One region of the Georgenia sp. X1117 genome, then DNA from elsewhere that is predicted to be linked to it. Evidence: riboswitches for the same ligand, from Rfam matches in the RefSeq annotation. Region 1 holds a riboswitch; the other holds the start of a gene.

The links. Region 1 has a riboswitch for S-adenosylmethionine ahead of AC3D3D_RS00320 (hypothetical protein). Riboswitches for the same ligand answer to the same signal wherever they lie in the genome.
Region 2: it holds a riboswitch for S-adenosylmethionine, as region 1 does, so the genes downstream of both, AC3D3D_RS04075 (hypothetical protein) here and AC3D3D_RS00320 (hypothetical protein) in region 1, are expected to answer to the same signal.

What each region holds. Positions count from the first base shown of each region.
Region 1 is NZ_CM173492.1:61,407-64,802, forward strand. Features, by position in the region: gene AC3D3D_RS00310 (zinc ribbon domain-containing protein) at 1-121, shown strand, start outside; gene AC3D3D_RS00315 (histidine phosphatase family protein) at 118-1,491, shown strand; gene AC3D3D_RS00320 (hypothetical protein) at 1,502-1,912, opposite strand; SAM riboswitch class IV at 1,928-2,041, opposite strand; gene AC3D3D_RS00325 (YaaA family protein) at 2,135-2,977, opposite strand; RNA gene rnpB (RNase P RNA component class A) at 3,047-3,396, shown strand, end outside.
Region 2 is NZ_CM173492.1:890,720-894,115, forward strand. Features, by position in the region: gene trxA (thioredoxin) at 1-39, shown strand, start outside; gene AC3D3D_RS04075 (hypothetical protein) at 306-1,217, opposite strand; SAM riboswitch class IV at 1,500-1,611, opposite strand; gene proB (glutamate 5-kinase) at 1,678-2,784, opposite strand; gene AC3D3D_RS04085 (TfoX/Sxy family protein) at 2,862-3,203, opposite strand; gene AC3D3D_RS04090 (nuclear transport factor 2 family protein) at 3,200-3,396, opposite strand, start outside.

The DNA.
Region 1 (3,396 bases):
GGGTGTCGCCGTCGACTTCACGCTGGCCGAGCAGTCCCGGATCGACACCGCGGCCGAGGACGAGATCCTCGTCAGCGAGGACCACGGGTTCATCCTCGTGCGGACGGGGGACCGTCGATGAGCCGCCGGCTGGTCATCCACACCGACGGCGGCGCCCGCGGCAACCCCGGCCCCGCCGGCTACGGCAGCGTCGTCACCGACGCCGATACAGGCGAACGTCTCGCCACCCGCAGCGGATACCTGGGGGAGACGACGAACAACGTCGCCGAGTACACCGCCCTGGTCGAGGGGCTGCGCGCCGCCGCACGGATCGAGCCCGAGGCCCAGGTCGAGGTGCGCGCCGACTCCAAGCTCGTCGTCGAGCAGATGTCGGGCCGCTGGAAGATCAAGCACGAGGACATGCGCCGGCTCGCCCTCGAGGCCCGCGACGCCTTTCCCACGCACCGCGTGACCTACACCTGGATCCCGCGCGCGAAGAACGCCGATGCCGACGCCCTGGCCAACAAGGCCATGGACTCGCGCGCCGACTCCGCCACCGACGAGTGGCTCACCAGCCTCGCCGAGGCCGCCGAGCTCGGCTCGGAGTCCGACGACGTCTGGCCAGGGCCGGGTGACCCGGGCGCCGACGGCCCATCCGACGCCGGCTCGTCCGACGACCCGGCCGACGCCTCAGCAGCACGCGCAGACGCGCCGCCGGCGCTCTTCGACGTCGCCGAGCCGGCACCGCGCGACGAGCCGGGTGCCACGACGTCGGGCGCGCGCCCGACGCCGAACGACAGCACACCGGACGACAGCGCACCGGCCGCCCGCCCGCGGACCGGCGACGCCACGCGCGTGTACCTCGTCCGGCACGGCGTCACCGAGTGGACCCTCCAGAGCCGCGAGTGCGGTTCGGACACGCCCGGCCCGGACCTCACCGAGCTCGGTCGACGGCAGGCGGCGAACGCCGGGACGCTCCTGTCGCGGCTGGTCGAGGGGGACGTCGCCGACCTCGGGCAGGCCGAGCTGCGCGTCTCGCCGATCATCCGCACCCGCCAGAGCGCGGAGGAGCTCGCACGGACGTCCGGCCTGCGCGCCGAGCCGATCCTCGACGACCGCCTCCGGGAGATCGAGCTCGGCGAGTGGCACGGACTGACCGGCGCCGAGATCGACGCCGGCTGGGAGGGCGGCTGGCAGCGGTGGTACCGCGACGTCGACGTCGCCGCGCCCGGCGGTGAGTCGCACCGCCAGGTCGCGGCCCGCGTCGCTCAGGTGCTCCGGGAGGTCATGGGCTCCGAGCGCCGCACGGTGGTGCTCGTCGCGCACGCCGTCGTCGTGCGGACCGCCGTGGCACTCGTCGCCGGCATCGAGCCGGGCGCCTGGGGCCGCGTCCGCGTGCGGCCCGGCTCGGTGACGATGCTCGGCGTGAGCGGCGTCGACGCCCAGGGCCGCTTCGAGGGCCAGGTCAACTACGTCGGTGCGCCCTCGGAGGGGGTCGGCGCCGCCGGCTGACCCGTGACCCTCACCGCCGGCCCGAACGGCACGGCACCCACTGCTCCGGATCCCGGCACGGGTGCATCGCCGGACGTGCCGGGTCGTCGTCCACCTCGGGATTGACGCTGAGCAACCCGTACCCGTACAGGGTGGCGCCGCGGCGCGCCCACTGCTCGAGGCGGCTGCGCGTGCGCTCGTCGTCGTGGAGCCACCAGACCTCGGGGGCGTCCCCGACGAGCACCCGCAGCTCCAGCGGGCCCGGTCCGACCGGCCCGCCTGCCGGCGTCGGGAGGCGGTCCCGTGCCACGGCGCTGTAGGAGACCAGCCGGACGTCCGTGCCGGTCGTCGTCGCGGCCAGCCTGGCCTGGATGTGATGGGGCTGGTGGCCGGCGCGGTACAGGCCGCACCGCGTGTCGGTGGCCGAGGCGTGCTCGCTCATGAGGGGCTCCTGGATGTTCGCGACTTCCCGCGACGCTCCGCCGCGGGCGGATCTTCCTCCGGGGGCACCGTGCGCGAGGCGCGGTTGCCAGGCGACCGGCCGGAGGGCTTCTGGTCGCGCTTCGTGATCCACCGATAAGGCTACGGGCAACCTCCGACATCGACGCCGACCGGCACGGCCCTACGGCAGCTGGACCACCAGCGGCCGTAGGCCGGCCCGGACCTACGGCCGCTGCACCAGCACCAGGGTGAGCGCGTGCGCCGCACCCGCGCGCGCCGGCGGCGCCAGCTCGACGTCGCTCAGCGTCCAGGTGGTGCGCTCGACACCCTTGCGCGGCGCCGCAGCAGCCTCGCGTACCGTCCCGACCAGCTCGCCCGCCGCGGTCCGCAGCGAGTCCGCGTCGTCCGGCGCCGCCCCCGTGCGCCGGAGCAGGTGCCCGACGAGGAGTCCGCGGAAGTACTTGGCGTCGTGGGAGACCACCGACCGGGTCGTGCCACGGACGGTGACCGCGCCGACCTCCACGCGCTCCGCCGTCGGGGGCACCTTCCACAGCGAGCGGTACCCGCCCGAACGGCCGTCGACGACGAGCTCGCCGTCGACCCGCGCGTCCATCGCGTCCGCCAGCGCCCCGCGCCACAGCGGGGGCAGCGCGCCGACGTCGGGCAGGGTGGCCGACGGGCCGAGCCGGTAGGCCGGGATGCGGTCGGCGGGGGAGAGCGCGCCGAAGGCACCGGACATGATGAGGACGTCACGCTCGGCCCGCTCGTGCGCCGGCCCCTCGAGCTCGGCGAGGCCCGCACGGTCGAACAGGACACCGGTGAACACCTGGTCCGCCCGGCCCGCGGGCAGCGAGAAGAGCTCGCGCTGAGCGGCGACCTCGGCAGCCGCGCCGGCCGGGGCGCGCAGCACCTCGAGGGCGTCGGGGCGGCCGCTCAGCCCGACCAACGAGGTCAGCACCCGACGCCGGACATCGGTCAGCGTCGGGAGCGAGAGGGAGCCCAGGTCCAGGGGGTCTCCGGAGGTCGGTGCGGTCTTGCCTTCGGAGGGAGGGAGCAGCACGAGCACCACGGGAGGGTAGCCGCCGAGGTCACGCTCCACGGGTGCTGTCCGCCCGGTAGACTGGTGCGCTGCGGAAGAGTCGGCCGGGCGGCCGCGTCACCCGGTCACCGGGTGCCGAGGAACGTCCGGGCTCCGCAGGGCAAGGTGGTGGGTAACGCCCACCCGGGGTGACCCGCGGGACAGTGCCACAGAGAACAGACCGCCCCGCAAGGGGTAAGGGTGAAACGGTGGGGTAAGAGCCCACCAGCGCCGCGGGTGACCGTGGCGGCTCGGCAAACCCCACCTGGAGCAAGACCAGACAGCAGGCGTTCGAGGGCGGCCCGTCCGATGCCTGCGGGTAGGTCGCTGGAGGCGTGCGGCAACGCACGTCGTAGATGGATGGTCGCCACCGACGGCTCGGCCGTCGGGACAGAACCCGGCGTACA
Region 2 (3,396 bases), 830 kb from region 1:
GAGCACGAGGCCGGCCACGGGGACGCCGAGCAGGCCTGACCTCCGCGAGCACCCCGCGTCGGCAGGCGCGCGGAAGGGGCCCGGGACCGGCGTGCTGCCGGTCCCGGGTCCCTTCTCTGTCTGTCTCCGGCCCCTCTCACACCGAGGTGGACCATGCCCGTCCGAGGAGGACCTTCTCGAGGCCCATCTGGGCCGAGAAGGGTCCACCTCAGCGCGTTCTCGCACCGAGGTGGACCATGCCCGCCCGAGGTCGACCTTCTCGAGGTCCTTCCGGACCGAGAAGGGTCCACCTCGGCGCGGGCCGGTCAGACCAGGTTGTCGAGGATGGCGGTGAGATCGGCCGGGATCGAGATCGGCACGAGCACCAGGCCGTCGGCGAGGGCGGAGAAGCCCTGGGCCTCCTCGCGCACGTCCTCCACCGAGCCGATGACCGCGGCCGCGCCCTGCCAGGGCAGCGTGCGCCGCTCGACGGAGGCGATGTCCGCGACGAGCTCGGCGCGGGCCAGGGCCCGCTCGCGGGTCTCGGCGATGGCCACGTGCAGCTCGACGAGCACCCGCACGGTGGTGCCGGCCTCCTCGGCGCCGCGGCGCACCGCGGCCACGAACTCGCTCACGCGGGCGTGGTGGATGGCCCGCACGACCGCCGTGCCGCCGGCGCGACCGGCGGCCAGCCCCTCCTCGACGCTGTCGACGTAGGAGGCGGTGCGCAGCCGCGAGCCGACGGCGGTCGGTGCCGCGCCTGCGGTCCGCGCGCGGCTGTCGGCGACGCGGCGCGCACCGGCGGCGGTGAGCCCGGCGGTCGCGGCAGCCTGCTCACGCGCGGGTGCCCCGGGCAGGAGGACGTCGACGCCGGCGTCGGTCAGGCGCTCGCCGGTGCGGCGGGCGTCGGCGCCGGGCTCGGTGCGCCACGGGGCGTCCGAGCGCAGGTGGAAGGTCGGGGAGAGCGCGACCTCGGTGACGCCGGCGGCGCGGGCCGCGTGGGCCTGACGGGCCAGCCGGGGCAGGTCGGCGGCGTCGACGGGCAGGTCGTCCTCAGGGTCGGAGACGGCCGCGCCGAGGCCGGAGAGGTCGAGGGCGAGGGCGCCACCGACGGCGGCCGAACCCTCGGTGGCCGGGGTGGTGCGGGGCTCGCTGGTCCGGGCGGCGTCGGTGCGGGTCGTACGCGCGGCGTCGACGTCGGCGGTGGGAACGGGGGTACGGGTCAGGCTGATGCTCATGGCTGGGGTCCTCACAGGGTCCCGCCGTCGGGTGAGCCGACGGCTGTGCGTGCGCCGGAGGGCATGCGGCCACGACGTGCCACTCGTCGCGGGGGTCGCCGCCCGTCCGGTCTGACGCGGCGCGGGAGCGCAGGCGTCGCTGGGTTCTCCGGGCTGTCAGGCCGACATTCGCCGACAGCCCGGGCGCATGCACATCATCATCGCCGGGAGGAGGGCAGAGCTGGATCGGTGGGTGCTCACCTGCTGCATCATGTCCGGATCCTTCGTGCAAGGGCGCCTCGTGCGCCGGGCTTTGCCCCACTGACGTGGGGCCAGGTCATCACCCGGAGCACCCCCGCCACACGAGGAGGGTTGCCGACCAGCGAGCCGGGGCTTCGCACTGGTTCTCAAGACCTGTGGCGACACTAGGCAGCCGCGCCGCCCCGCGTCAACGCACCCACCCGGTCGTCTCACCTGTCGGTCAGCGCGGGCGGGCTCGGCCCCCGACGTCGCGCATGACCGCCAGGTCGTCGCGGTGCACGGCCGGGCGCTGGTTCGCCCGACGCCGGGCCGGTGCGGCCACCAGCTCGGTCAGCTCGCGCGAGTCGTAGCCGCTGACGCCGCGGGCGACGAGCCCGTCCGGCCCGACCATCTCGATGACGTCGCCGGCCTCGAAGTCGCCGACCACGTCGGTGATGCCGGGCAGCAGGAGGGACCGCTGCCGCTCCCCCACCGCGAGGGCGGCCCCGGCGTCGAGGACGACCGAGCCGCGCGGCCGGGCGGCGTGCGCGAGCCACAGCCGCCGGGCGGACATGCGGCGAGCCCGGGCGGCGAACCAGGTGCCCACGGGCCGGCCGGCCAGGGCGTCACCGGCGTGGTCGGCGTCGGTGAGGACCACCGGGATGCCGGAGCCGGTGGCGATGGCGGCCGCCTCGAGCTTGGTGACCATGCCACCCGTCCCGACGGCGGACCCGCGACCGGTGACCGTGATGCCCTCGAGGTCCTCCGGGCCGCGGACGAGGGGGATCCTGCTGCTCCCGGGGTCGCGGGGGTGGCCGTCGTAGAGACCGTCGACGTCGGTGAGCAGCACGAGCGCGTCGGCCCGGACGAGGTTGGCCACGAGGGCGGCGAGGCGGTCGTTGTCGCCGAAGCGGATCTCGTCGGTGGCGACGGCGTCGTTCTCGTTGACGATGGGCGTCACCCCGAGGGTGAGGAGCCGGTCGAGCGCACGGGCGGCGTTGACGTGGCTCTGGCGGCGCACGAGGTCGTCGGCGGTGAGCAGGACCTGCCCGACGCGCCGGCCGTGCCGCGCGAACGCCTCGGTGTAGCGGGCGAGGATCATCCCCTGCCCTACCGAGGCCGCGGCCTGCTGCGTGGCCAGGTCCTTCGGGCGGGCGGAGAGCCCGAGCGGGGCGATCCCCGCCGCGATCGCGCCGGAGGAGACGAGCACGACCTGCCGGCCGGCGGCCGCCCGGGTGGCGAGCAGCGTCGAGAGCTGGCCGATCCGCTCGAGGTCGAGAGTGCCGTCGGGCCGGGTCAGCGAGGAGGAACCGATCTTCACGACGACGCAGCTCGCGCGCGCGAGCATCGCGCGGTTGGCCAGGGGCCGGTGGACGGTCGGGAAGCTCACGGGGACATTGTGCGCGTCCGCGGGGCCGGCTCGGGTCATTGACCGCCGGCGGACGCCCGGCGGTGCGCCATCGCGATCTCGACCCAACCGGCGAGCTGGTCGTCGTCGGCGATCGTGTCCCCGTCGACCTCGATCCAGCCCGGGCCCATCGAGCGTCCCGCACCCATCTCGGCCTGCGTCGCGCCGGGGCGCCGGAGCAGCTCGTCGTGGTCCTCGGCGGGCACGCGCACGAGCAGCCCGCCGTCCTTGCGGGCCGCGGCGATCATCTTCTCGTCCACCATGACCGACCGACCGCCGAACATCGAGACCTCGCGGACGGTCTCGCCGACGAGGAGCGCGCGGACCCGCTCGACGAGGGCGGACTGCGCGGGAGTCACTGCGGCGGGCCGTAGGAGAGGCGGTCGAAGATGAGGACGCTGTCCCGGATGAGCCCGTCGCGGACGGTGAACAGCTCGGCGGCCGGCGTCGTCGAGGTCGTGGCCGTCTGCGGGTAGTAGAACAGGGCGACCCGCTCGCCGTCCGCGAGCTCGGCGATGTCCCCGATGCCGGTGAGCATCGGCGCGAACCCCC